3 regions of the Paenibacillus sp. NN59 genome follow, and region 2 is predicted to be linked to each of the others. Evidence: a T-box and tRNA genes for the amino acid it is inferred to sense, from the RefSeq annotation. Region 2 holds a T-box; the other regions hold tRNA genes.
The links. The T-box of region 2 lies ahead of tyrS (tyrosine--tRNA ligase). A T-box ahead of a tRNA ligase gene usually reads a tRNA of that ligase, here a tRNA-Tyr.
Positions count from the first base shown of each region.

Region 1: it encodes a tRNA-Tyr, which carries the amino acid that the T-box ahead of tyrS (tyrosine--tRNA ligase) is inferred to sense. The anticodon was not compared.
Region 3: it encodes a tRNA-Tyr, which carries the amino acid that the T-box ahead of tyrS (tyrosine--tRNA ligase) is inferred to sense. The anticodon was not compared.

Region 1 covers NZ_CP199678.1:5,393,794-5,403,069, forward strand. The annotation lists gene ACT89M_RS23585 (anti-sigma factor) at 1-394, opposite strand, end outside; gene ACT89M_RS23590 (RNA polymerase sigma factor) at 421-996, opposite strand; gene ACT89M_RS23595 (plastocyanin/azurin family copper-binding protein) at 1,046-1,624, opposite strand; tRNA gene ACT89M_RS23600 (tRNA-Leu) at 1,829-1,907, opposite strand; tRNA gene ACT89M_RS23605 (tRNA-Cys) at 1,940-2,013, opposite strand; tRNA gene ACT89M_RS23610 (tRNA-Gly) at 2,020-2,094, opposite strand; tRNA gene ACT89M_RS23615 (tRNA-Gln) at 2,099-2,173, opposite strand; tRNA gene ACT89M_RS23620 (tRNA-His) at 2,188-2,260, opposite strand; tRNA gene ACT89M_RS23625 (tRNA-Trp) at 2,288-2,361, opposite strand; tRNA gene ACT89M_RS23630 (tRNA-Tyr) at 2,368-2,453, opposite strand; tRNA gene ACT89M_RS23635 (tRNA-Thr) at 2,463-2,538, opposite strand; tRNA gene ACT89M_RS23640 (tRNA-Phe) at 2,560-2,632, opposite strand; tRNA gene ACT89M_RS23645 (tRNA-Asp) at 2,729-2,806, opposite strand; tRNA gene ACT89M_RS23650 (tRNA-Met) at 2,835-2,908, opposite strand; tRNA gene ACT89M_RS23655 (tRNA-Val) at 2,925-3,000, opposite strand; tRNA gene ACT89M_RS23660 (tRNA-Glu) at 3,102-3,173, opposite strand; tRNA gene ACT89M_RS23665 (tRNA-Ser) at 3,191-3,282, opposite strand; tRNA gene ACT89M_RS23670 (tRNA-Asn) at 3,284-3,359, opposite strand; rRNA gene ACT89M_RS23675 (23S ribosomal RNA) at 3,431-6,357, opposite strand; tRNA gene ACT89M_RS23680 (tRNA-Ala) at 6,559-6,634, opposite strand; tRNA gene ACT89M_RS23685 (tRNA-Ile) at 6,657-6,733, opposite strand; rRNA gene rrf (5S ribosomal RNA) at 6,769-6,885, opposite strand; rRNA gene ACT89M_RS23695 (16S ribosomal RNA) at 6,985-8,540, opposite strand; gene ACT89M_RS23700 (nucleotidyltransferase-like protein) at 9,051-9,276, opposite strand, start outside.
Region 2 covers NZ_CP199678.1:3,839,678-3,848,953, reverse strand. The annotation lists gene ACT89M_RS16940 (protein adenylyltransferase SelO) at 1-750, shown strand, start outside; gene ACT89M_RS16935 (Imm63 family immunity protein) at 898-1,347, shown strand; gene ACT89M_RS16930 (DMP19 family protein) at 1,344-1,790, shown strand; T-box leader at 1,864-2,106, shown strand; gene tyrS (tyrosine--tRNA ligase) at 2,402-3,664, shown strand; gene ACT89M_RS16920 (YxcD family protein) at 3,764-4,045, opposite strand; gene ACT89M_RS16915 (hypothetical protein) at 4,051-4,551, opposite strand; gene ACT89M_RS16910 (PadR family transcriptional regulator) at 4,651-5,217, opposite strand; gene ACT89M_RS16905 (beta-class carbonic anhydrase) at 5,392-5,967, opposite strand; gene ACT89M_RS16900 (carboxypeptidase M32) at 6,192-7,706, shown strand; gene ACT89M_RS16895 (ABC transporter substrate-binding protein) at 7,839-8,846, shown strand; gene ACT89M_RS16890 (ABC transporter ATP-binding protein) at 8,853-9,276, shown strand, end outside.
Region 3 covers NZ_CP199678.1:325,731-335,006, forward strand. The annotation lists rRNA gene ACT89M_RS01430 (23S ribosomal RNA) at 1-2,284, shown strand, start outside; rRNA gene rrf (5S ribosomal RNA) at 2,433-2,549, shown strand; tRNA gene ACT89M_RS01440 (tRNA-Ile) at 2,585-2,658, shown strand; tRNA gene ACT89M_RS01445 (tRNA-Ala) at 2,686-2,761, shown strand; tRNA gene ACT89M_RS01450 (tRNA-Asn) at 2,765-2,840, shown strand; tRNA gene ACT89M_RS01455 (tRNA-Glu) at 2,845-2,916, shown strand; tRNA gene ACT89M_RS01460 (tRNA-Val) at 2,924-2,999, shown strand; tRNA gene ACT89M_RS01465 (tRNA-Met) at 3,017-3,090, shown strand; tRNA gene ACT89M_RS01470 (tRNA-Asp) at 3,119-3,196, shown strand; tRNA gene ACT89M_RS01475 (tRNA-Phe) at 3,206-3,281, shown strand; tRNA gene ACT89M_RS01480 (tRNA-Thr) at 3,302-3,377, shown strand; tRNA gene ACT89M_RS01485 (tRNA-Tyr) at 3,384-3,469, shown strand; tRNA gene ACT89M_RS01490 (tRNA-Lys) at 3,480-3,552, shown strand; tRNA gene ACT89M_RS01495 (tRNA-Leu) at 3,565-3,645, shown strand; tRNA gene ACT89M_RS01500 (tRNA-Gly) at 3,657-3,731, shown strand; tRNA gene ACT89M_RS01505 (tRNA-Arg) at 3,738-3,814, shown strand; tRNA gene ACT89M_RS01510 (tRNA-Leu) at 3,836-3,914, shown strand; tRNA gene ACT89M_RS01515 (tRNA-Pro) at 3,922-3,995, shown strand; tRNA gene ACT89M_RS01520 (tRNA-Gly) at 4,009-4,079, shown strand; gene iolD (3D-(3,5/4)-trihydroxycyclohexane-1,2-dione acylhydrolase (decyclizing)) at 4,483-6,348, shown strand; gene iolE (myo-inosose-2 dehydratase) at 6,450-7,343, shown strand; gene iolC (5-dehydro-2-deoxygluconokinase) at 7,495-8,505, shown strand; gene ACT89M_RS01540 (CoA-acylating methylmalonate-semialdehyde dehydrogenase) at 8,581-9,276, shown strand, end outside.

The DNA.
Region 1 (9,276 bases), 1.6 Mb from region 2:
AATCCATCGAATTCATCAACGTTACAGGTTGTTCGATGCGCTCTTGAATTAAAACTACATTTCCTATCAAACTAGCACCAAGAAGGATAAGTACAGAAGCTGCTACAAGATTCACTTTTGGATTGTTATAGCGTTTCGTAAACCGCTTGAATCTGCTACTGCTTTTATGTTCAACAAGATCTGGCGCAGAGGATTCGTTGCCTTTCCCCCATGCGGCTTCCATCACCTGTTGTTTTAAATCAGATGGCAACTCCACTTGCTCCATATGCGTTGGAATCGCCTCCCAACCTAGCCGTAATTGTTCTAATTCAAGCTTACATGACGCACAATCAGCAAGATGTCTTTCGAAAGCTTTGCCCTCCTCTGAGCATGGATCCGATAGATATTCCAGCATGTATGAGCAGACGGTTATTGACGACATTACCACTCTTCCCCTCCCGCAAGCAAATGCTTACGCAGTATTTTCAGTGTCTGGTGCAGTCGGCTTTTAACTGTGCCCAAAGGCTCCTGATAGTGTGCAGCTAACTCACTCAAGCTGTATCCCTGCCAATAAAAATGTTCGAGCAATTGAAGTTGCTGCTGAGACAGGAATGCACGCATTCCTTTAATCTGCTCCTTCAACATTTGTTTTTCAACCTGGCTTTCGACCGATAGTTCAGCAAGCTCTGCAACTCTCTCCAGCTTCTCAGATGTATAATAAGACACCACCTGGCTCGACAGACTTCGTTGCTTACGTAACCAATCGATAGCTAAATGACGTGTGATCGTGATGATCCAGTTCCTGCAATGACCCTTGTTGGGGTCATATTCGGCCTCTGTTGTCCATATCCTGACAAAAACGGACTGCACCACTTCCCGAGCACCGTCCTCCTGTTGAAGAGCCTTCCAGGCGAATGAGTATATGAGATAAGCATAACGGTCATATAGTTCTGATAATGCTTCTTGCTTTTTTTGTTTAATCAGCAGAATTAGCTGGTAATCGGAATACTCCTGCATTCAAAAGTCTTCCCCTCTCCTGTCAGGTCGAGCAATTTCAATCACAGGACTACTTGGAGAGAACTTTAATTACCCCTTTCATACTTGGATGAGGCCCACAGTGATAATTGATCTCGCCCGCCTTTTTAAACGTAACCACTGACTTCTCTCCCTCGCCTATTAGTCCTGTATCGAAAGAGTCGTCTTCTGCAACAACGGAGTGCTCAACTTGATCCTTATTCACAAATTCAACACGATCACCAACTTTGATCTTCAGCTCTGCAGTTTGAAATGCAAAATCAGAAATTTCAATTACATACGTTTTGCTTTTCTCTACTTGGGTACCCGCAGGTTTTTTAGTATCTTTAGAAGATTTGGACGTATCACTCTTCTTCTTTGTAGACTTTTTCTTATCTGTAGTCGCAGGCGCTGATTTCTTCGGTTTGGCTGGCTTAGTTGGTTTAGATGGCTTGGTCGTTTTGTTAGCTGTAGAACCCGTCGTTTGCTTGGACGATGGCTTTACGTCCTTTTTTTCTGTTGTTCCCGTCATGTGATGGTGAGCCGATGCTTCTGCACCGGCCAACTGTGGCAATGTTAAACATAGCCCCAATACCAAAAGTAAGGATAAATATTTTGCTGATTTGTTCATTATTGCTTTCCTCCCTAAAATAAAAAATTAAAATGTCGCATAAATGCGTTCAATCATAAGAAACGAATGATATCCTTAATCGGTTTGATATCCCCGAATTTTTATTTTAAAGAGTCATCACGCAACTTAATCACGAGTAGAGTATTAAAACTCAATACAAAAAGAGTTCACTAGAGATATACTCTAATGAACTCTTTAAATAAATACCGGCGAGAGGACTCGAACCTCCACGGTTTCCCACTCGATTTTGAGTCGAGCGCGTCTGCCATTCCGCCACGCCGGCTTATTTGATTGTAGCATATAATAAAAATATGCTGGAGGCGCCACCCAGATTCGAACTGGGGATAAAGCTTTTGCAGAGCTGTGCCTTACCACTTGGCTATGGCGCCTTATTATGGAGCGGAAGACGGGAATCGAACCCGCGACCCTCGCCTTGGCAAGGCGATGCTCTACCGCTGAGCCACTTCCGCATAATGGCTGGGGATATAGGATTTGAACCTATGCATGACGGAGTCAAAGTCCGTTGCCTTACCGCTTGGCTAATCCCCATTAGATAACAAAGGGGCGATCGAGGGGAATTGAACCCCCGAATGCCGGATCCACAAACCGGTGCGTTAACCACTTCGCCACGATCGCCATATAGAAACTACTATTAAAATTAATTGGCAGGGGCAGCAGGAATTGAACCCACACCAACGGTTTTGGAGACCGTTGTTCTACCTTTAAACTATGCCCCTAAAAACTGGTGGAGGATGATGGATTCGAACCACCGAACCCGTACGGGAGCAGATTTACAGTCTGATGCGTTTGGCCACTTCGCTAATCCTCCAGGATTACATGGTGCCGGCGAGAGGACTTGAACCCCCAACCTACTGATTACAAGTCAGTTGCTCTACCAGTTGAGCTACACCGGCATATTAAGTTTTCTATCAAGGTGGCTCGGGACGGAATCGAACCGCCGACACGAGGATTTTCAGTCCTCTGCTCTACCGACTGAGCTACCGAGCCATAATAAAGTTTAAGCTTGAGTCGCTACACTTTATCTAGGGCATCAGTGCCATACAGCAGATGTAGTGAACAACTTGCCTCATGTTAAGAATTAAATGGCGGAACCGACGGGATTCGAACCCGCGATCTCCTGCGTGACAGGCAGGCATGTTAGGCCAACTACACCACGGTTCCAGATCACTTTCGGTTAGGAAAGTTACAATTGCGGGGGCAGGATTTGAACCTGCGGCCTTCGGGTTATGAGCCCGACGAGCTACCGGGCTGCTCCACCCCGCGTCATTAGAAAATTATATGGTGGAGGCTGAGGGGATCGAACCCCCGACCCTCTGCTTGTAAGGCAGATGCTCTCCCAGCTGAGCTAAGCCTCCGAACAACACATTTATGATCTTACCATAAACTCGATATGAAAATCAACTCTTTTTTTGAAGTGATGAGTTTCTCATCTCAGTTTATAGTTTGAAAATAATAATGACCCGTAGGGGATTCGAACCCCTGTTACCTCCGTGAAAGGGAGGTGTCTTAACCCCTTGACCAACGGGCCTTACTGAAGAAGAATTATGGCGGAGAGAGAGGGATTCGAACCCTCGAGACGCTTGTGACGCCTACACGATTTCCAATCGTGCTCCTTCGGCCAGCTCGGACACCTCTCCATGGCTCCCCGAACAGGACTCGAACCTGTGACAACTCGATTAACAGTCGAGTGCTCTACCAACTGAGCTATCAGGGAATATGTTTCAGAGTTATTGTACTCTGAAAACTAGATTCGAAACGAAACGCACGTGATTCAAAACTTGCATATTGGATAAGCCCTCGACCGATTAGTACTGGTCAGCTCCATGCATTACTGCACTTCCACCCCCAGCCTATCTACCTCGTCGTCTTCAAGGGGTCTTACATACTGGGAAATCTCATCTTGAGGGGGGCTTCACGCTTAGATGCTTTCAGCGCTTATCCCGTCCGTACATAGCTACCCAGCGGTGCTCCTGGCGGAACAACTGGTACACCAGCGGTACGTCCATCCCGGTCCTCTCGTACTAAGGACAGCTCCTCTCAAATTTCCTACGCCCACGACAGATAGGGACCGAACTGTCTCACGACGTTCTGAACCCAGCTCGCGTACCGCTTTAATGGGCGAACAGCCCAACCCTTGGGACCTACTTCAGCCCCAGGATGCGATGAGCCGACATCGAGGTGCCAAACCTCCCCGTCGATGTGGACTCTTGGGGGAGATAAGCCTGTTATCCCCAGGGTAGCTTTTATCCGTTGAGCGATGGCCCTTCCATGCGGTACCACCGGATCACTAAGCCCGACTTTCGTCCCTGCTCGACTTGTAGGTCTCGCAGTCAAGCTCCCTTATGCCTTTGCACTCTTCGAATGATTTCCAACCATTCTGAGGGAACCTTTGGGCGCCTCCGTTACTCTTTAGGAGGCGACCGCCCCAGTCAAACTGCCCACCTGACACTGTCCCCGCACCGGTTTACGGTACCAGGTTAGAACCTAGATACGATCAGGGTGGTATCCCAACGGTGCCTCCACGCAAGCTGGCGCTCACGCTTCAAAGGCTCCCACCTATCCTGTACAGATCGTACCCAAATTCAATATCAAGCTGCAGTAAAGCTCCATGGGGTCTTTCCGTCTTGTCGCGGGTAACCTGCATCTTCACAGGTATTAAAATTTCACCGGATCTCTCGTTGAGACAGCGCCCAAGTCGTTACGCCATTCGTGCGGGTCAGAATTTACCTGACAAGGAATTTCGCTACCTTAGGACCGTTATAGTTACGGCCGCCGTTTACTGGGGCTTCGGTTCACAGCTTCGGGATTACTCCCTAACCACTCCCCTTAACCTTCCAGCACCGGGCAGGCGTCAGCCCGTATACTTCGCCTTACGGCTTCGCACAGACCTGTGTTTTTGCTAAACAGTCGCTTGGGCCTTTTCACTGCGGCCCCCTCGTGCTATTCACACTACCGGGGCACCCCTTCTCCCGAAGTTACGGGGTCATTTTGCCGAGTTCCTTAACGAGAGTTCTTCCGCGCGCCTTAGAATTCTCTTCTCGCCTACCTGTGTCGGTTTGCGGTACGGGCACCTTCATCTGGCTAGAGGCTTTTCTTGGCAGTGTGAGATCATGACCTTCGCTACTGTAATTTTCACTCCCCATCACAGCTCAGCCTTACGGTTAGCGGATTTGCCTACTAACCAGCCTCACTGCTTGGACAGGCATCCATCAGCCTGCGTCACTACCCTACTGCGTCCCCCCATCGCTCGTAACGATTTACGGTGGTACAGGAATTTCGACCTGTTGTCCTTCGACTACGCCTTTCGGCCTCGCCTTAGGTCCCGACTTACCCTGAGCGGACGAGCCTTCCTCAGGAACCCTTAGGCTTTCGGCGGATCAGATTCTCACTGATCTTTTCGTTACTCATACCGGCATTCTCACTTGTATAATGTCCAGCGCTCCTTACGGTACACCTTCAACCCTTATACAACGCTCCCCTACCCCTGATGCAAGCATCAAGCCATAGCTTCGGTGGTGTGTTTAGCCCCGTTACATTTTCGGCGCAGAGTCACTCGACCAGTGAGCTATTACGCACTCTTTCAATGGTGGCTGCTTCTAAGCCAACATCCTGGTTGTCTGTGCAACTCCACATCCTTTCCCACTTAACACACACTTGGGGACCTTAGCTGATGGTCTGGGCTGTTTCCCTTTTGACAATGGATCTTAGCACTCACTGTCTGACTCCCGGAAGTAAGTCTATGGCATTCGGAGTTTGACTGAGCTTGGTAACCCTTGCGGGCCCCGCACCCAATCAGTGCTCTACCTCCACGACTCTGTTTTCCGAGGCTAGCCCTAAAGCTATTTCGGGGAGAACCAGCTATCTCCGAGTTCGATTGGAATTTCTCCGCTACCCCCACCTCATCCCCGCATTTTTCAACATGCGTGGGTTCGGGCCTCCAGTGCGTGTTACCGCACCTTCACCCTGGACAGGGGTAGATCACCCGGTTTCGGGTCTACGTCCACGTACTCATTCGCCCTATTCAGACTCGCTTTCGCTGCGGCTCCGGCTCTTCACCTTAACCTTGCACGGGAACGTAACTCGCCGGTTCATTCTACAAAAGGCACGCCATCACCCCTAAAACGGGCTCTGACTTTTTGTAAGCACACGGTTTCAGGTTCTATTTCACTCCCCTTCCGGGGTGCTTTTCACCTTTCCCTCACGGTACTGCTTCACTATCGGTCGCTAGGAAGTATTTAGCCTTGGCAGATGGTCCTGCCGGATTCATACGGGGTTTCACGTGCCCCGCACTACTCGGGATCCGTCTCGGAGGGAACAGACTTTCAATTACAGGGCTTTTACCTTCTTTGGCGGGCCTTTCCAGACCTCTTCGCTTAACCGGTTCCTTTGTAACTCCATGTGAGACGTCCCACAACCCCAAAGAGCAAGCTCCTTGGTTTGGGCTTCTCCGCGTTCGCTCGCCGCTACTGACGGAATCACTATTGTTTTCTCTTCCTCAGGGTACTTAGATGTTTCAGTTCCCCTGGTATGCCTCTACTTGCCCTATGTATTCAGACAAGAGTAACTGGAAATTACCCCAGCTGGGTTTCCCCATTCGGACATCCCCGGATCAAAGCTTGCTTACAGCTCCCCGAGGCAGTTTCGTTGTTCGCCACGTCCTTCATCGGCTCCTAGCGCCTAGGCATCCTCCGTGTGCTCTTAGTAGCTTAACCATTGCGCTCGTGTTCGAGCTGTCACTCCCCTTGTTTTGCTTGCGCAAAGCCAAAAGTCGTTCCATTTCGATCACTCGCTCCAGCAATCTACCGTTTTTATTGAAACTTGTTATACACAAGTTCAGCTAAAAAGGAATGTTCTAATTCGCGTTTGTTTCGTTTCGATATCTAGTTTTCAAAGAACAAGCTTGTAAATCTTGTTGGTGGAGCCAAGCGGGATCGAACCGCTGACCTCCTGCTTGCAAGGCAGGCGCTCTCCCAGCTGAGCTATGGCCCCATACATTATTTAGATGTTAAAATGGTGGGCCCTGGTGGACTCGAACCACCGGCCTCACCCTTATCAGAGGTGCGCTCTAACCAACTGAGCTAAGGGCCCACATTTATATAAGTTTTGAACCCATAATGGGTTACGCTTGGCGGCGTTCTACTCTCCCAGGACCCTGCGGTCCAAGTACCATCGACGCTGAAGGGCTTAACGGTCGTGTTCGGGATGGGAACGTGTGGAACCCCTTCGCTATCGCCACCAAACGTTTGAGAGTTTGAGCTCTCAAAACTGAGCAACGAGTGAGTGGTTTGCAGCTGAGCTGCATATTTGAATGTTTCCACGCGGGAAACGATTCTCCATAGAAAGGAGGTGATCCAGCCGCACCTTCCGATACGGCTACCTTGTTACGACTTCACCCCAATCATCTATCCCACCTTCGGCGGCTGGCTCCTTGCGGTTACCCCACCGACTTCGGGTGTTATAAACTCTCGTGGTGTGACGGGCGGTGTGTACAAGACCCGGGAACGTATTCACCGCGGCATGCTGATCCGCGATTACTAGCAATTCCGACTTCATGCAGGCGAGTTGCAGCCTGCAATCCGAACTGAGACCGGCTTTGTTGGGATTGGCTCCATCTCGCGATTTCGCAGCCCGTTGTACCGGCCATTGTAGTACGTGTGTAGCCCAGGTCATAAGGGGCATGATGATTTGACGTCATCCCCACCTTCCTCCGGTTTGTCACCGGCAGTCTATCTAGAGTGCCCATCCGAAATGCTGGCAACTAAATATAAGGGTTGCGCTCGTTGCGGGACTTAACCCAACATCTCACGACACGAGCTGACGACAACCATGCACCACCTGTCTCAACTTTCCCCGAAGGGCACCTAACGCATCTCTGCCTCGTTAGTTGGATGTCAAGACCTGGTAAGGTTCTTCGCGTTGCTTCGAATTAAACCACATACTCCACTGCTTGTGCGGGTCCCCGTCAATTCCTTTGAGTTTCAGTCTTGCGACCGTACTCCCCAGGCGGAGTGCTTAATGTGTTAACTTCGGCACCAAGGGTATCGAAACCCCTAACACCTAGCACTCATCGTTTACGGCGTGGACTACCAGGGTATCTAATCCTGTTTGCTCCCCACGCTTTCGCGCCTCAGCGTCAGTTACAGCCCAGAGAGTCGCCTTCGCCACTGGTGTTCCTCCACATCTCTACGCATTTCACCGCTACACGTGGAATTCCACTCTCCTCTTCTGCACTCAAGTCACACAGTTTCCAGTGCGATCCGGGGTTGAGCCCCGGGATTAAACACCAGACTTACATGACCGCCTGCGCGCGCTTTACGCCCAATAATTCCGGACAACGCTTGCCCCCTACGTATTACCGCGGCTGCTGGCACGTAGTTAGCCGGGGCTTTCTTCTCAGGTACCGTCACCTTGAGAGCAGTTACTCTCCCAAGCGTTCTTCCCTGGCAACAGAGCTTTACGATCCGAAAACCTTCATCACTCACGCGGCATTGCTCCGTCAGGCTTTCGCCCATTGCGGAAGATTCCCTACTGCTGCCTCCCGTAGGAGTCTGGGCCGTGTCTCAGTCCCAGTGTGGCCGATCACCCTCTCAGGTCGGCTACGCATCGTCGCCTTGGTGAGCCGTTACCTCACCAACTAGCTAATGCGCCGCAGGCCCATCCCCAAGTGACAGATTGCTCCGTCTTTCCAGTTCTCTTCAGGCGAAGAAAACAAGTATTCGGTATTAGCTACCGTTTCCGGTAGTTGTCCCAAGCTTGAGGGCAGGTTGCCTACGTGTTACTCACCCGTCCGCCGCTAACCATCAGAGAAGCAAGCTTCTCTTCAAGTCCGCTCGACTTGCATGTATTAGGCATGCCGCCAGCGTTCGTCCTGAGCCAGGATCAAACTCTCCAATAAAGATGAATTTCGTCAGCGTCGTTAAACGCGGTGAAACTCATCGGGGTATTGAAAAGAGCGATAAGCTCATTTTGAATCTGACGAGATTAAACATCTCATTTATGTTCCAGTTTCCATACAGCCAGATGGCATGTACCAAAAACCTTCACGTCATTCTGCAAACAGAATGTTTACTCACTCGTTGTTCAGTTTTCAAAGATCAAACACGATTGTTTTACTTACTTTCTCGTCCTCACCAAGTTTCGGCGGCGACTTGAATAATGTAACACATTTCGTTTGTTTTCGTCAAGAACTTTTTTTGAATTTCTTTTCTAACACTTTATGTTCTTCACTTTTCCTCAACTGAATTTGTCATTTTATGATGATTTACTCATTTGGGGAACGAAATATAATGTACCATAATCTCCAGATCAGAGTCAACACCTAAACATATAAATTATTAAACAAACAAAAAAGGAAGGTTCCCCCTCCTTTATAAACCATTTCACATTATCTCATTGATAGAATCAATCAACTCTCGATCCAATAGCGAATTTCCCGGCCTTCCCCTTCTAGTGAGGGCCATCCAGCTGATTCTTTAACTATAGAACGAAACACAAGTTTTCGAAGTACCAACGGCAGGTCCTTGCGAACAAATCTTAATTGAGGATGATGAACCAGTTCATTAATACTCCATGGCTCTTTTCGGCTTCTAATCACACGGAGCAGAAGTTCAGAGCATTCTCCCATTTTCGAC
Region 2 (9,276 bases):
TGGCAAAACGTAGGCTTTATTCACGGGGTCATGAATACGGACAATATGGCAATTAGCGGGGAAACGATTGATTATGGTCCCTGTGCCTTTATGGATACGTATAACCCAGCGACGGTGTTCAGCTCAATTGACAGACAAGGCCGATATGCTTATGGCAATCAACCATACATTGCGGGCTGGAATTTGGCTCGTTTTGCTGAGACATTACTGCCGTTACTACATGAAGATGAAGAGCAGGCTGTTCAAATCGCTCAGGATGCCATTGCACAATTTTCGGAGCACTATCATCATCACTGGTTAACGGGTATGCGAGCCAAACTCGGTTTGTTTACGGAAGAAGCGGAAGATGAGACCTTGATTAAGGACCTGCTCGATCTGATGGAAAAGCATGCTGCAGACTTCACGAATACGTTTGTGACATTGACTCTGAATAAACTGGAAACCTCCACACTTAGTGACAAGTCCGACTTCAAGGAGTGGCATACACGCTGGCAAGACAGATTAGTTAGACAGCCGGAATCCAGCGATGAAGTGATGGAACAGATGAAACGAAACAATCCCGTAGTGATTCCGCGGAACGAGAAGGTAGAAGAAGTATTGGAGCGAGCGGAGCAGGACGGAGACTACAGCTTGATCCAGCCTTTGCTGGATATTCTCCAGCGTCCTTATGCGTATACTCCTGAACAGGAAGCATTTGGTGCGATGCCAGTGTCCTGTGACCCTTCGTATAAGACATTTTGCGGGACGTAGCCTCTCTGTGAACCTGAGAGGAAAAGGTGTGGGCTGCCGAGAGGCAGCTTTTTCATTGTTAGCCGCTATAATCGATTATATGAGGTTGATCTCACACCCTAGATGTTAGAGAGAAGGAAGGTGAATCTTGTGCCAAATGTGTTAAGCATGGAGGAGCTAGCCCAGCAACTCCTTGAATTGTTATCACGCACTTCTTACCCGATGGAACAGATGGAAAGTTATGTGACCCGATTGGGCGAGTCGTTCAAATGGGAAGGTGCACCCTATGTCGAAATAGGCGATGGACATTATATTGTTACAATCTATGAACGCGGTGTACCGTCCCTGATTAAAAAGCTGAAGCACGTGGAGGAGGTCCTCTACTGGTTGCTGGAAGATATGATTTTTACAGCCGCCCATGTAAGCCTGCTTAAGAAGTATGGTGTCGATAACGTTAACACCCATCTCGATTATACAAGTGAAGTGTGGCAAGAGATCGAAGACAACGTACGGGCAGCTTTTCGAAGAATCGGTGAACCATATTTAACTTGGCATCAAGAGGGTAAACGCCGGGAACTGGAAACGGTTCAACCCAGGAAGGGGAAATCTTCGATATGAGCGAACGGGACATTCAGGATGTGTGGTATGATTACGCACTGACTTTTGTGGAGAAAAAGAACCAGTCTGCGCAAGGATGGACTGCGCTTTCCCAGACGGAACAAGAGATTGCAGCGTTGTGGCTGTTTGAGGCAGATGTCTATAATGGTGGTTTTATACAATTCTTCTGCAACTGGGGAGAAGAGGCTTATAAGTTCGCATGCAAGGCACTTGAAACGATCGGGGCAAACCAGGTTCTGAGTAATGTGAAGCAGCAGTATGCTTGTTTTGAGCATTTGGAAAACGATTCTAGACTAACGGGGTTGTGGGACATCCCAAAATATCTGGAGACGGAGCAAGAAGAACGTTTGGATGAGCTGGACCAGCAACTCTGGAATAACGAAGATCAGGTTGCGGAGAAGGCTTACGCTCATTACCATGACGAGCTACGGATCAGGTTATAGTTTTGTTGATGATTTGAATACTTGCGCTTGCAATGTGCAGAACGTTTCGCTATACTGGCTATAATTAAATATATGAATTACGTTGATAGAGCGCAGTAGCGGCTTTGTCCCTGTTACAGAAAGTCAGGGGTTGATGGAACCTGATACATACAAGGGCTGCGAATTACACTCTGGAGTACTTGGGTAATGCCAAGCGGATGGGCAAACGATAACTTGCTGAAAGTGGTATGGATCGCTATTTCTTGAACATATGAATGTTCGGAGAGGTTGTCCATGCAATTTGGGTGGTACCACGGTTATTCTAATCGTCCCTGTGTCTGTGAAGACAAGGCGGCGATTTTTTTGTGTCCAAAATACCACTTGCAATGTTAGTTCCAGATAAGTTGAACTAATTTTACACTTTAACGGAGAGGACAGAAAAAACCTGAAAAAGCGAAGCGTTCGCCTTTATCACCGGATTTTCCCCTTTGGGAAAGGGAACCAAAAAATCTGGGGATAACAGCGATTGGAGGGTTATTCTGTCATCGAAGTGGACGGTGTAAATTCCTTGGTTCAACTTATATAGAACGTAAGTCATGACTGAATTTTGATGATGAAAAGGGGTTATTACAATGAACATTATTGACGAACTACAGTGGCGCGACGCCATTAATCAACAAACGGATGCGGAAGGGCTACGTGAACTGACGGAGACCAAAGCGATCTCCCTGTACTGCGGTGTAGACCCGACAGGTGACAGTATGCATATCGGACACTTGATTCCGTTTATGATGCTGAAACGTTTCCAATTGGCAGGGCACCGTCCGGTAATTCTTATAGGCGGCGCAACGGGTACGATTGGTGACCCGAGTGGTCGTCAGTCCGAACGTTCTTTGCAGACGTTGGAGCAAGTGCAAGAGAATGTAGACGCGTTAACGGCACAGATGAAAAAGTTGTTTGTTACCGAAGGTGACAATCAGGTTCGCATGGTTAACAACTATGACTGGACACATAAGATTAACGTTATCGAGTTCCTGCGTGACTACGGGAAAAACTTTAACCTGAACACCATGCTGGCAAAAGATGTCGTAGCAAGCCGTCTTGAAGGCGGAATTTCATTCACGGAATTCTCTTACCAGATTCTTCAATCACTAGATTACCTTCACCTGTTCCAAACGGAGGATGTACAACTACAGATTGGTGGATCTGACCAATGGGGTAATATTACGAGCGGTCTGGATCTGATTCGTAAAAAAGAAGGCTCAGAATCGAAAGCTTACGGCTTGACCATCCCACTGATGCTGAAGTCGGACGGTACGAAGTTTGGTAAAACAGCTGGTGGTGCGATCTGGCTTGATCCGAATAAAACGACACCGTTTGAATTCTACCAATTCTGGGCGAATACAGATGATCGGGATGTGATTAAATACTTGAAATACTTCACATTCCTGAGCAAAGAAGAAATCGAAGCCTTGGCTGAGAAAGTTGAAACAGAGCCGCATAAACGTGAAGCGCAGAAAGCCTTGGCAGAGGAAATGACCAAGTTCGTTCACGGCGAAGAGATGCTGGAGCAGGCAAAACGTATTACAGCAGCTTTGTTCAGCGGAGATATTCGTTCCCTGACAGCAGATGAGATCGAGCAGGGTTTCAAGGAAATGCCAACATACGAAACAGACGGTGAAGCTAAAAATATTGTAGACTGGCTTGTTGATCTTGGTTTGGAGCCTTCCAAACGCCAAGCTCGTGAGGATGTGACCAAGGGAGCCATCTCTATGAACGGCGAAAAAATAACCGAGCTTGAATTTACGGTATCTGCAGAGCACGCGATTGGCGGTAAATTTATCATCATCCGTAAAGGTAAAAAGAACTACAGCCTGGTTAAGCTTCAAGCATAGTTATTTGCAAGTCAAGCAACCAAAAAGACCGTCTCCCATGCTGTCAGATGACAGAGGGGAGACGGTCTTTTGTATAACAAGCTAGAAGCTAGCCGGATTTTAATGTTGATTGACAATCGCAGTAATCTCTTCATCCAGATCCAAGGTAACATCTTCACGATACGCACGAATGTTGTACTCGCTGTGCAAGTAGCGAAGAATTGCTTCGATCATGTTGGATTCTACCAGGAACTGACTGCGACCTTGAATCCAGACTTCTGCGGAATAACCTGTATCTTCTTCCCAGCTTAACTCCACATTTACGTCCGTAGGACGCACACCTTTACGCTCTGCCATGTGAATGCAAATTGCATTCACAATCTCATCCATACTTAGAACCATAGAGCTTAGTACCGTCCGTTTCTGTTACGATCATCATCACGATCGTCACGGCGGTCATAACGACCATCCGCAGCAGGCTTACGGCGATTTGTAATGGCTCTGAACAATGCCATAGCCAGCATAACAATCAACATAATTGCTGCTACGTTCACGAGCAATCCAAGAATGTTACCCAGTGCTCCCATACCGCCAAACAGTCCGCCGAACAACATACCTGCCAGACCACCCAGCATCATACCTTTCATGAAGCCGCCGCCACCGCCAAAGAATCCACCACGGTTATTTGCCGCTGCGCCAGTATTGGAATTGTTACGGGAATTGGACTGACTTACGTTATTGTCTGATTTCTTAGGGGTATTCGTGTAACTCTTCGTACCGGATTTGAACCCACCGCCGCCTCGTCTTGCATCAGCACTGTCCGGATTCGTAACACCAACCGTCGCGAACAGTAGTGTGAATGCCATGAAAACCATCATTAGATGTTTAATTCCGAATTTTTTCTTCATTGTATAGATCGTAACCCCCTGAATAAATTTGTTTAACTCCCCAAAATGGGCCTTACTCTAGTAATACGGGTCAACCTGCTGGAACGTTTCAAAATTAATTTAAATTTCTGAAATACTTGGACTCGGGTCTTGAATAGCCGCTTGACCATCGAGAAGCTGGGTGACCCAATGACACCATTCCAACCCCGTCTGGGCATGCATTAACCCTTTTTGCACCAAAATGTAACTTCCAAAATCCCGGTTGCCTACCCGAAGATTATCCTGCGGTATCCGTGATTTCAATTCTTCGAAATACCGTATACGTTCCATGAACCAGCTTTTCCGCTCATTCAGGATACGTCTCATGCTTCCATCTTCGGCAATACCTACACATAGAATGCGAAGATTAAATTCATCGCGCGTAACGGGCGCCGTAACCGGAGTAATCATCCACTCCAGTAACTTCTGAATGCCTTTTTCCGTAACTGCATACATTTTTTTGTCCGGTTTGTCAGACTGTTGTACCCAGCGGGAGGCGAGTAACTCTTCGTTTTCCATTTTGGACAGGAGCGGGTAGATCTGGCTGTGTTTGGCCTGCCAATGCGGCTGAATCTTCAGCATTAGATCATAACCGGAAGACTCCTCGCGGGTAAGCAGCCCGAGTAATCCGTAGGAAAGTATGTTCATGCACATGTCTCCTTAATATTAGGGCTGGGCCAACGAAACAACCCTTGTTTTGTTTCGTTGACCGCTTTCATAAAAGTGTACACTGAAACTGTATGGTTTGACAACCTGACAGGATAACTGCCTTAATTTAGACAAAAAAAAGTACGAACCAAGAAGGTCCGCACTCCAAACCATTTAGAGAGATGCCTGTTGTCCATACCCGTCAGCGACAAGATCAAGCTCGCCTGTGGCAGAGTCAATCACCATACCGTGAACAGGTACATTGGGAGGAAGTAATGGATGCTTTTTAATCACGTCCACAGTTCCTTTTACCCCTTCTTCAACACTATCAAACCCGCGCAGCCACTTTTGCAGACGAATGCCGGAATTTTCAAGCGTAGACATGACCTCTTCGGAAATTCCACGTTCTGTCATGTGACCAATCATTGTTTCGGCATGCAGGGAAGCCATACCACATTCTGTATGACCTACCACAAGCACCTCATCGGCGCCCAATTCATAGATAGCAACCAATACAGAACGCATAACACTACCAAAAGGTTGGGAGATAATTGCACCTGCATTTTTGATGATTTTTACATCGCCATTTTTCAGGTTCATCGCTTTCGGCAACATCTCTACAAGACGGGTATCCATACAAGTGATGATGACCATCTTTTTGGTTGGAAACTTGCTAGCCGTATACTTCTCGTATTCTTTAGTCTCGACAAATGATTTGTTGTAAGCCAAAATCTCTTGAATGTTGTTCATGTCCATTGCCTCCTGTTATCCAATACGACGAGCACGGCCATTTGCATGAGATGCAGCTTGTCCTACACGCCTTTGATTAATTAGAGCACCGCAGTCAGTAGACCGCGCTATCCCTATTTTAGAAGCATAATGCATTATACTTCTGTCAAAAGTTGATTATACGCAATGCAAAAAGTATCATCAATAGGGTGTACAAATTTTTTTTGAAGAGGTGAACGGTAACCATGGACAAACAAACACAGCAACATTTGCAATCTTTCCTTATTCTGGCCCGTAAAATAAAAAGTTATCACGAAGCCATTGGTTTGCTTCACTGGGATTTACGCACAGGAGCACCGAAAAAAGGCGTTCCAACTCGCTCCGAGACGCTGGGATTGCTCTCTACTGAGGCATTCAAACTGCAAACCTCCGCTGAGATGAAAACTTATCTAGATACGTTGACTGAGCCGGATGTGCTGGAGCAACTCGAAGACACCGACCGCCGCCAAGTGGAGGAGTGCAAGAAGGAGTATGATCGCAGTCAGTCGGTTCCACCTGAGAAAGTTCAAGCCTATACCGTACTTACTGCCAAATCCGAGACGGCTTGGGAAGATGCCAAACATAACAGTGACTATGCCGGATTCTCACCATATCTCACCGACATCGTGAAACTTAAACAGGAGTTTATTGACTATTGGGGTGTCAAGGATACAAGGTATGATACACTACTGGACATGTACGAACCCGGATTGACTGTGGAAAAGGTAGATGCTGTATTCGCCCGCCTCAAAGCGCGTCTCGTTCCACTACAAGAGAAAATCAATGCGGCTGAGAATAAGCCTAATACTGATTTTCTGAATCAAATTTTTGACACCAAACAGCAGGAGAAGTTCAGTCTGTTTATTCTGGAACAGATGGGATACGACTTTGAAGCAGGCCGTCTTGACGAAAGTGTGCATCCATTTGCTACAGGTTTGAATCCCGGTGACGTTCGAATAACGACTAACTATTTACAGGATGATGTAACCAGTGCGATCTTTAGTTCTCTGCACGAAGGCGGGCACGCACTATATGAGCAAAATATTGATGAGAGTCTTGCCGGTACGCTTCTTGCCGAAGGCACATCGATGGGTATCCACGAATCTCAATCCCGTCTTTGGGAAAATATGATCGGACGCAGTCTACCTTTCTGGACACGTTATTATAAAGATCTACAGCAACATTTCCCGCAACTGAGCGAAGTGAAGCTGGAAGATTTCTACCGTGCAATAAACCGGGTGGAGAGTTCTCTGATCCGGATTGAAGCAGACGAGCTGACTTACAATCTGCATATCATTATTCGATATGAGATTGAGAAAATGCTTTATAATGAAGGGTTGGAAGTGAAGGATCTGCCAGAAACATGGAATAAAAAATACAAGGAATACCTCGGAATTCTGCCAACCAACGATGGTGAGGGTGTGCTTCAGGATGTACACTGGTCCGGTGGAGATTTCGGTTATTTTGCTTCTTATTCTTTAGGCAATATGTATGCTGCACAGATTATGCATACGTTACGTCGGGAGATGCCGGAGCTGGATCGTCTGATTGAAGAAGGGAATCTGATTCCAATCAAAGAGTGGCTTACAGACAAGATTTATCGCTACGGTAAGAGCCGCACCCCTTCCGAACTAATAGTTGCAGTGACAGGTGAAGAACTGAATCCGGATTATTTGGCAGACTATTTGGAAGCCAAGTATGCTGAGATTTATAAATTATAAAGCGTCTGAATGAAGGTCAGCCAGAAAATTCTGGTTGACCTTTTTTTGTGTGCAAGTTCTTAACCTTTTACTGGGCCTCGGCATATTCATAGTAAAGAGAAACTGCTGAACTCAGAAAAGGAGGGAAATCGAATGAAATATACGCCATGGTTTGTCCGGGGGATTGTAATTGTGTTGATTCTCATTGTAGCGCTGACGAGCTGCAATAAGGAAGAGAATGAAGCCAAGATTACGATTGGTGAAGTGACTCGTTCTGTATTTTATGCACCGGAATATGTAGCCGCGGCTCAAGGTTTTTTTGCAGAAGAAGGGATTGAAGTGGATATCCAAACAACGGCTGGTGGAGATAAAACGATGGCGGCATTGCTCGCAGGTTCGGTAGATATTGCACTGGTTGGTGCAGAAACATCCATCTATGTCTATCAACAAGGGGCAGAAGACCCGGTCATTAACTTTGCTCAGCTCACGCAGACCGACGGAACGTTTTTATTCGCACGAAATGCACAGGACAGCTTTGATTGGGAACAATTGAGGCAAAGTGTATTTCTCGGACAGCGCAAGGGTGGCATGCCGCAAATGGCCGGGGAGTTTGTTTTAAACAAACATGGCATTAACCCGTCAAGTGATCTGGAATTGATTCAGAATGTGGATTTCGCGAATATTGCTTCTGCCTTTGCTTCAGGCACAGGGGATTATGTACAGCTATTTGAACCGCAGGCATCGATCTTTGAACAGGAGGGCCGGGGTAAAGTGGTGGCATCGTTCGGAACGGAAAGCGGGCATCTGCCTTATACGGTTTTTATGACCAAACAAAGTTATCTGAATGAAAACAAAGAACTTGTACAAAAATTCACGAATGCATTGCACAAGGCTCAACTTTGGGTAGATTCTCATACAGCGGAGGAGATTGCACAAGTGATCACCCCATTTTTCAAAGACATTGATCCAGCGATTCTGACCAGCAGCGTAAGCCGGTATAAGGAACAAGGCACGTATGCCACAGATCCGATCATTGATGGCGATGAGTGGAACAATCTGCTGAATGTCATGAGCGCTGCCGGAGAATTAAAAGAGCGGGTTGAATTGAACACCATTGTTGATCCGTCTTTTGCAGAACAGGCGCTCCAGGGAAGGAAGTGAGGAGCAATGCCTGATTCCGGGAACGTGATTCGACTGGACAATATTTCTCAAGTGTATGTCAGTGAACGCGAAGCATCACTCGTCATCGAGGATTTGAATCTGGAGATCAAACAAGGAGAGTTCGTCAGTCTGGTGGGACCAAGTGGTTGCGGAAAAACAACGCTATTGTCGATCATCGCCGGACTGCTAAAACCCACCCGGGGAAAGGTTGAAGTCGAAGGCAAGCATGTTCAAGGTCCCTCTGCCAATATGGGTTATATGTTGCAACAGGACTATCTGTTCCCCTGGCGGACGATTCTGGATAATGCACTGATTGGGCTTGAGTTGACAGGAAATCTGGACGCACAGAGCAGAGAGCGTACCCGTGAACTTCTCGTTAGTATGGGACTTGGCGGGACAGAAGAGCAGTACCCCTCTGAATTGTCGGGTG
Region 3 (9,276 bases), 3.1 Mb from region 2:
TGCAAGGTTAAGGTGAAGAGCCGGAGCCGCAGCGAAAGCGAGTCTGAATAGGGCGACTATAGTACGTGGACGTAGACCCGAAACCGGGTGATCTACCCCTGTCCAGGGTGAAGGTGCGGTAACACGCACTGGAGGCCCGAACCCACGCATGTTGAAAAATGCGGGGATGAGGTGGGGGTAGCGGAGAAATTCCAATCGAACTCGGAGATAGCTGGTTCTCCCCGAAATAGCTTTAGGGCTAGCCTCGGAAAACAGAGTCGTGGAGGTAGAGCACTGATTGGGTGCGGGGCCCGCAAGGGTTACCAAGCTCAGTCAAACTCCGAATGCCATAGACTTACTTCCGGGAGTCAGACAGTGAGTGCTAAGATCCATTGTCAAAAGGGAAACAGCCCAGACCATCAGCTAAGGTCCCCAAGTGTGTGTTAAGTGGGAAAGGATGTGGAGTTGCACAGACAACCAGGATGTTGGCTTAGAAGCAGCCACCATTGAAAGAGTGCGTAATAGCTCACTGGTCGAGTGACTCTGCGCCGAAAATGTAACGGGGCTAAACACACCACCGAAGCTATGGCTTGATGCTTGCATCAGGGGTAGGGGAGCGTTGTATAAGGGTTGAAGGTGTACCGTAAGGAGCGCTGGACATTATACAAGTGAGAATGCCGGTATGAGTAACGAAAAGATCAGTGAGAATCTGATCCGCCGAAAGCCTAAGGGTTCCTGAGGAAGGCTCGTCCGCTCAGGGTAAGTCGGGACCTAAGGCGAGGCCGAAAGGCGTAGTCGAAGGACAACAGGTCGAAATTCCTGTACCACCGTAAATCGTTACGAGCGATGGGGGGACGCAGTAGGGTAGTGACGCAGGCTGATGGATGCCTGTCCAAGCAGTAAGGCTGGTTAGTAGGCAAATCCGCTAACCGTAAGGCTGAGCTGTGATGGGGAGTGAAAATTACAGTAGCGAAGGTCATGATCTCACACTGCCAAGAAAAGCCTCTAGCCAGATGAAGGTGCCCGTACCGCAAACCGACACAGGTAGGCGAGAAGAGAATTCTAAGGCGCGCGGAAGAACTCTCGTTAAGGAACTCGGCAAAATGACCCCGTAACTTCGGGAGAAGGGGTGCCCCGGTAGTGTGAATAGCACGAGGGGGCCGCAGTGAAAAGGCCCAAGCGACTGTTTAGCAAAAACACAGGTCTGTGCGAAGCCGTAAGGCGAAGTATACGGGCTGACGCCTGCCCGGTGCTGGAAGGTTAAGGGGAGTGGTTAGGGAGTAATCCCGAAGCTGTGAACCGAAGCCCCAGTAAACGGCGGCCGTAACTATAACGGTCCTAAGGTAGCGAAATTCCTTGTCAGGTAAATTCTGACCCGCACGAATGGCGTAACGACTTGGGCGCTGTCTCAACGAGAGATCCGGTGAAATTTTAATACCTGTGAAGATGCAGGTTACCCGCGACAAGACGGAAAGACCCCATGGAGCTTTACTGCAGCTTGATATTGAATTTGGGTACGATCTGTACAGGATAGGTGGGAGCCTTTGAAGCGTGAGCGCCAGCTTGCGTGGAGGCACCGTTGGGATACCACCCTGATCGTATCTAGGTTCTAACCTGGTACCGTAAACCGGTGCGGGGACAGTGTCAGGTGGGCAGTTTGACTGGGGCGGTCGCCTCCTAAAGAGTAACGGAGGCGCCCAAAGGTTCCCTCAGAATGGTTGGAAATCATTCGAAGAGTGCAAAGGCATAAGGGAGCTTGACTGCGAGACCTACAAGTCGAGCAGGGACGAAAGTCGGGCTTAGTGATCCGGTGGTACCGCATGGAAGGGCCATCGCTCAACGGATAAAAGCTACCCTGGGGATAACAGGCTTATCTCCCCCAAGAGTCCACATCGACGGGGAGGTTTGGCACCTCGATGTCGGCTCATCGCATCCTGGGGCTGAAGTAGGTCCCAAGGGTTGGGCTGTTCGCCCATTAAAGCGGTACGCGAGCTGGGTTCAGAACGTCGTGAGACAGTTCGGTCCCTATCTGTCGTGGGCGTAGGAAATTTGAGAGGAGCTGTCCTTAGTACGAGAGGACCGGGATGGACGTACCGCTGGTGTACCAGTTGTTCCGCCAGGAGCACCGCTGGGTAGCTATGTACGGACGGGATAAGCGCTGAAAGCATCTAAGCGTGAAGCCCCCCTCAAGATGAGATTTCCCAGTATGTAAGACCCCTTGAAGACGACGAGGTAGATAGGCTGGGGGTGGAAGTGCAGCAATGCATGGAGCTGACCAGTACTAATCGGTCGAGGGCTTATCCAATAGCAAGTTTTAAATCGCGTACGTTTCGTTTCGAATCTAGTTTTCAGAGAACAACACTCTGAATGAAGTGGAAATCGGTACATCACGGAATGTGTGTATGATTTTCAGTTCTGAATGAATGGAAGAAGCTATGCTTCGACCAATCGCGTTTGGTGGCGATGGCGGAGGGGTTCCACACGTACCCATCCCGAACACGACCGTTAAGCCCTCTAGCGCCGATGGTACTTGGACCGCAGGGTCCTGGGAGAGTAGGACGCCGCCAAGCGGAACCCCAATGGGGTATTTTTTTTCGAATGATAGGGGCTTTTAGCTCAGTTGGTTAGAGCGCACCTCTGATAAGGGTGAGGCCGGTGGTTCGAGTCCACCAAGGCCCATAGTAACTTCATAAGAAATACATGTATGGGGCCATAGCTCAGCTGGGAGAGCGCCTGCCTTGCAAGCAGGAGGTCAGCGGTTCGATCCCGCTTGGCTCCACCATTTTCCCTGATAGCTCAGTTGGTAGAGCACTCGACTGTTAATCGAGTTGTCACAGGTTCGAGTCCTGTTCGGGGAGCCAGTAAGGCCCGTTGGTCAAGGGGTTAAGACACCTCCCTTTCACGGAGGTAACAGGGGTTCGAATCCCCTACGGGTCATATTTTCGGAGGCTTAGCTCAGCTGGGAGAGCATCTGCCTTACAAGCAGAGGGTCGGGGGTTCGATCCCCTCAGCCTCCACCATATATTTTTTTAAATGACGCGGGGTGGAGCAGCCCGGTAGCTCGTCGGGCTCATAACCCGAAGGCCGCAGGTTCAAATCCTGCCCCCGCAATTGTAGCTTTCCTAACCGAAAGTGATCTGGAACCGTGGTGTAGTTGGCCTAACATGCCTGCCTGTCACGCAGGAGATCGCGGGTTCGAATCCCGTCGGTTCCGCCATCTTTATATGGCTCGGTAGCTCAGTCGGTAGAGCAGAGGACTGAAAATCCTCGTGTCGGCGGTTCGATTCCGTCCCGAGCCACCATTAATAAAACAATTTGATACGCCGGTGTAGCTCAACTGGTAGAGCAACTGACTTGTAATCAGTAGGTTGGGGGTTCAAGTCCTCTCGCCGGCACCACTTTATGGAGGATTAGCGAAGTGGCCAAACGCATCAGACTGTAAATCTGCTCCCGTACGGGTTCGGTGGTTCGAATCCATCATCCTCCACCAGTTCTATTATGAGTCATTAGCTCAGTTGGTAGAGCACCTGACTTTTAATCAGGGTGTCGAAGGTTCGAATCCTTCATGACTCACTTTTATTATATGCGCGTGTGGCGGAATTGGCAGACGCACTAGACTTAGGATCTAGCGTCTTTGACGTGGGGGTTCAAGTCCCTCCACGCGCATCCCTTATTTTGCGGAAGTGGCTCAGCGGTAGAGCATCGCCTTGCCAAGGCGAGGGTCGCGGGTTCGATTCCCGTCTTCCGCTCCAATATTTGCGCCCTTAGCTCAGCTGGATAGAGCGTTTGACTACGAATCAAAAGGCCGGGAGTTCGAATCTCTCAGGGCGCGCCATTATAACTAAATTTAAACTATGCCGGCGTGGCGGAATGGCAGACGCGCTCGACTCAAAATCGAGTGGGAAACCGTGGAGGTTCGAGTCCTCTCGCCGGTATATTTAACGGGATGTAGCTCAGCTTGGTAGAGCACCTGGTTTGGGACCAGGGGGTCGCATGTTCAAATCGTGTCATCCCGATTTTTTTGTTTATGCGGGTGTAGTTCAATGGTAGAACTTTAGCCTTCCAAGCTAATAGCGTGGGTTCGATTCCCATCACCCGCTTTATATATTGAAGAAGAAAGAGACACAATCTGTGTTCTCTTTTTTTTTTTGCATGAACAAGAAGTTAGTCCCCTTTTCCTATATTATGTGGCCAAGTCTCCGTCATATTCTTCAGCTATTTTCTCAATTAACATTCAATCCACATTCAGCGAACTCTCTTGTTACACTCCAAGCTAATATTTGTTGATCATTTATACCTTACATTCCTCCAGCATCGTACGATCTCACCCCTTATTTTACGCAAATCCAACCTAATTTTAATAAAACGCTTTCAAAAATAGCTTGCGAAAATGCTCAGCCTGTAATACCATATGAATTAAGCGCTTAACCTTTAGGGGTAAGGCGCTTAAACTTAACTTAGATTAAGCGCTTAACCCGTAAAGGAAAGGATGGCGATCAATTCATGACAACGATTCGACTAACGATGGCTCAGGCCTTGCTTCGATACCTGGATCAGCAGTATATCTCGGTAGATGGGGTAGAGACCAAGTTTGTAAAAGGAATTATCGGAATATTTGGACACGGGAATGTAACAGGCATCGGGGAAGCATTAGAACGCAGCTCTGGAAGCCTGACGTATATGCAAGGTAAGAACGAACAAGGTATGGTGCACACAGCTGCAGCGTATGCCAAACAGAAAAACCGCAAACAGATCTACGCATGCACTACATCTATCGGCCCTGGTGCACTGAATATGATTACTGCCGCAGCAACAGCAACGGTGAACCGGATTCCGGTATTGCTTCTCCCAGGAGATAACTTTGCTACAAGAGAGCCAGATCCAGTATTGCAACAACTTGAAGTAAGCAGTGACTATACCATATCGGCTACAGATCCGTTCAAAGCGGTCAGCAAATACTGGGATCGCATCGTGCGCCCGGAACAGTTGATGGTTGCAGTTACCAATGCTATGCGTGTATTGACCGACCCAGCTGAGACAGGAGCTGTTACGCTGGCATTACCTCAGGATGTGCAGGCAGAAGCGTATGACTACCCGGAATCTTTCTTTGCCCGTAAAGTGCATTATCTGGATCGCAGGCCACCTGTTCAGGCAGCCATTGAACGGGCAACGAAGCAGATCACCCATAGCAAAAAGCCCCTGCTCGTTGCGGGCGGCGGGGTGCTGTACTCTGAGGCATCTGCACAACTGATCGAGTTCGCCGAAGCTTTCGGTATTCCAATTGCTGAAACGCAAGCAGGCAAAAGCGCAGTATCTTGGGAACACCCGCTTAATGTGGGGGCCATCGGGGTTACCGGTTCTCTGGCAGCCAATCGCTTGGCTAAAGAAGCAGATGTCGTGATCGGCGTGGGTACGAGGTTCTCCGATTTTACCACGGCCTCACATGCTGCTTTTCAAAATCCAGAAGTATCCTTTATCAACATCAACTTGAATAGTATGGATGCTGCCAAGTTAGGCGGGGAAGCTATCCTGGCTGATGCCCGTGAAGGCTTGCAGGCGTTGCAACAAGAATTGAAGGCACAACAGTACAGCAGTGCATATGGTTCATCTGAAGTGGCTGAACTTCGTGATCAATGGAATACAGAAGTGGATCGACTCTACGCTGCGGAGCATGAAGCCGGTCTGGCGCAGACCAAAGCCATTGGTATTGTAAATCGCACGATTGATCCATCCTCGGTAATTGTCTGTGCGGCAGGTAGTCTCCCAGGGGACTTGCACCGTTTGTGGCGTACTGCTGAGCCGAAGACTTATCACATGGAGTATGGGTTCTCTTGTATGGGATACGAGGTCAGCGGTGCATTCGGAGCAGCACTTGCAGAGCCGGATCGTGAAGTCTACGCCATGGTGGGTGACGGCAGTTACCTGATGTTGCATTCTGAACTGGTTACAAGTCTGCAGGAACAGAAGAAAATGACGGTTCTTTTATTTAATAATAATGGCTTCCAGTGCATTCATAATCTGCAACGTGAACATGGCAGTGACGGATTCGGGAACGAGTTCCGTTATCGTGAAACAGACAGTGGCCGTTTGACGGGTGAGTATATGCCTATGGATTTTGCGGCTCACGCTCGCAGTATGGGAGCGAAAGCATATCGTGCGGAAACCGCAGAGCAACTGGAACAGGCACTTCGGGATGCCAAGAACGAGACGGTAACAACATTGATTGAAATTCCGGTTGTACCGGGGACCAACACGGGCGGATATGAGTCATGGTGGAATGTCGGCGTACCTGAAGTATCTGTTGAGGAGAAAGTCGTTCGTGCCCACGAGACGATGAAATCAAATCGTGGTAAAGCAAAACGGGTGTAATTCACGCTACTAATCTCATCTACTCATTTATTTTATAAATAAATCTCTTCTCATAAAGATAAAGTCTGACAAAGCTGAACAACAAAAGGAGCCGTGGAATCATGAGCAAGCTGCCATTCCAGCTTGGGATTCATCCGATCAATTGGGTCGGCGAAGATGTGAAAGAACATGGTGATCATACAACTTGTGCGCAGATTCTGGACGATATTCAGCGTCTGGGATTGAAGGGTACTGAGATGGGACGCAAGTATCCGACCGATCCCGCTACACTGCGTGAAGAACTGAGCAAGCGGAATATTAATCTGATCTCCCAGTGGAAATCCGTACTGTTCTCCGATCCGGCATATCGCCAAGCGGAGCTGGACGATTATCGCAGACATGCTGAATTTCTGCAGTCCATGGGCAGCAAGGTCATTAGTACAGCCGAGGTTGGCGGGTCACTTCATTTTGATCCAAGACGGACACCGAATGAAAAAGAAGTGCTTAGACTCAGTGATGCCGAATGGCATGTTCTTGCTGAAGGTTTGAACCAAGCTGGTGCCATTGCTCAGGAGTATGGGCTGAAACTCACCTATCACCATCACGGAGGCACGGTAGTTGAGCAACCTGAGGAAATTGATCGTTTGATGGAGCTCACAGACCCATCACTGGTTTACTTACTCTTTGATACAGGCCATGCCTATTATGGCGGCGCTGATCCACTTGAGGTGCTGCGTAAACATTACGACCGGATTGCCTACATCCATCTGAAGGATATTCGCCCGGATGTGCTGGATCAGGCACGAGCGGAGCAATCTGACTTTGTTGGCTGTATTCGCAGGGGGGTATTCACGGTACCAGGAGATGGTTGCATTGATTTTGCACCGATCCTGCAGGAACTGATCACTCGCGGGTATAACGGCTGGGCGATGCTCGAAGGAGAACAAGATCCTGCCATTCATAATCCGTATGAGTATGCGAAACGCTCTTTGAGTTACATGGAGTCTCTGTACTAGGGCAGAAAAGACACCGCAATTAAAGACAGTTAACCAGCCTAGCATCTATATGTGTAGCAAATTAAAAAGAACCAATATGAATTCATATCAATGGAGTAGAAATCATCTCCTAACCAATCGAGATTCAACCATAGAAAGGGGCTCAAACGCAATGACTTACGTATCCTTTCCAGCATCCAGGAAGAAGGATTTCACTGCCATTGGCCGCTTGTGCATCGATTTGAATGCCAATGAGATCAATCGTCCGATGGAAGAGACGATGACGTTCACCAAATACGTCGGCGGTTCTCCGGCCAATATTACAATCGGCATGTCCAGACTTGGCATGGAGACGGCTTTCATCGGCAAAATCGCAGGTGACCAGATGGGCAGATTCATCCAAAGTTATCTGGAGAAGAACGGGATCGACACCTCCAATGTGGTGACTGATAACACGGGGGCAGTAACCGGACTTGCTTTTACCGAGATCAAAAGCCCGACAGACTGCAGTATTTTGATGTATCGAGACAACGTAGCGGATCTTTTATTGCAGGCTAGCGAGGTACAGGAACAGCTGATTGCGGATTCCAAAGTGTTGTTGATCTCCGGTACAGCTCTCGCACAGAGCCCATCACGGGAAGCGGTTATTCAAGCTCTGACTTATGCAAAAAAACATGGCACTGTCATCGTATTTGATTTGGACTACCGTCCATATACTTGGACATCGGATGAAGAGACAGCAGTCTATTATAACCTCGCTGCCGAGAAATGCGATATCATTCTGGGAACACGAGAAGAGTTCGACATGATGGAGACATTTGAGAATAACCCGGATCATAATGATCAGGTGACAGCACAGAAATGGTTTGATTTTGCAGCGAAAATCGTTGTGATCAAGCACGGAAAAGAAGGCTCCATCGCGTATACGCGTGAAGGGCTCTCACATCGGGCTAACAGTTACCCTGCTCGTGTTGTGAAAACGTTCGGTGCAGGCGACTCTTACGCTGCCGGATTCCTTTACGGCTTAATGCAAGGCTGGACGATTGAGCGCAGTATGAGCTACGGAAGCGCAGCAGCAAGTATCGTTATCTCCAGCCACAGCTGTTCTGACGCGATGCCAACCGTAGAGCAGGTAAATGATTATATCGAACGCTGTGACCGGGGCGAAATTATTCCATCTTAATGAACTGCACAGTCAATTATAAAATACAGCATTCTACAAGCAAGTGATGCACATAAACGAGGGGAGACAGCACACATGGGAAAAGGAACTTCAGAAGCATCTGCAGCAGTGACGAATGTACAGAACTGGATCGGGGGTACTTGGGTAAACCCGACGACAACACGAACCGAAGCGGTTGTTAACCCGGCTACAGAAGAGATTATTGCATACGTGCCGCTGTCTGAACAAGCGGATGTGGATCAGGCAGTACAGGCTGCACGGACAGCATTCAAATCATGGAGCACCACACCGGTTCCTCGCCGTGCCCGCATTTTGTTCCGTTATCAGCAACTACTGGTAGAGCACTGGGAAGAGCTTGCTAAACTGGTGACACTGGAGAACGGTAAAAGTTATGCCGAGGCTTATGGCGAGGTATTGCGCGGGATTGAGTGTGTTGAATTCGCGGCAGGTGCCCCGAACCTCATGATGGGCAAACAGCTGCCTGACATCGCTACAGGACTGGAATCAGGCATGTACCGTTACCCAATCGGGGTCATCGGCGGAATCACTCCGTTCAACTTCCCGATGATGGTACCTTGCTGGATGTTCCCGCTGGCGATCGCTTGCGGTAACACATTTGTTCTGAAGCCGTCAGAGCGTACTCCGCTCCTGGCCGGACGTTTGGCAGAACTTTTCAAAGAAGCGGGACTTCCAGACGGCGTACTCAACATCGTTCACGGTGCACATGACGTTGTAAACGGATTGCTTGAGCATAAAGAAGTTGCGGCTATT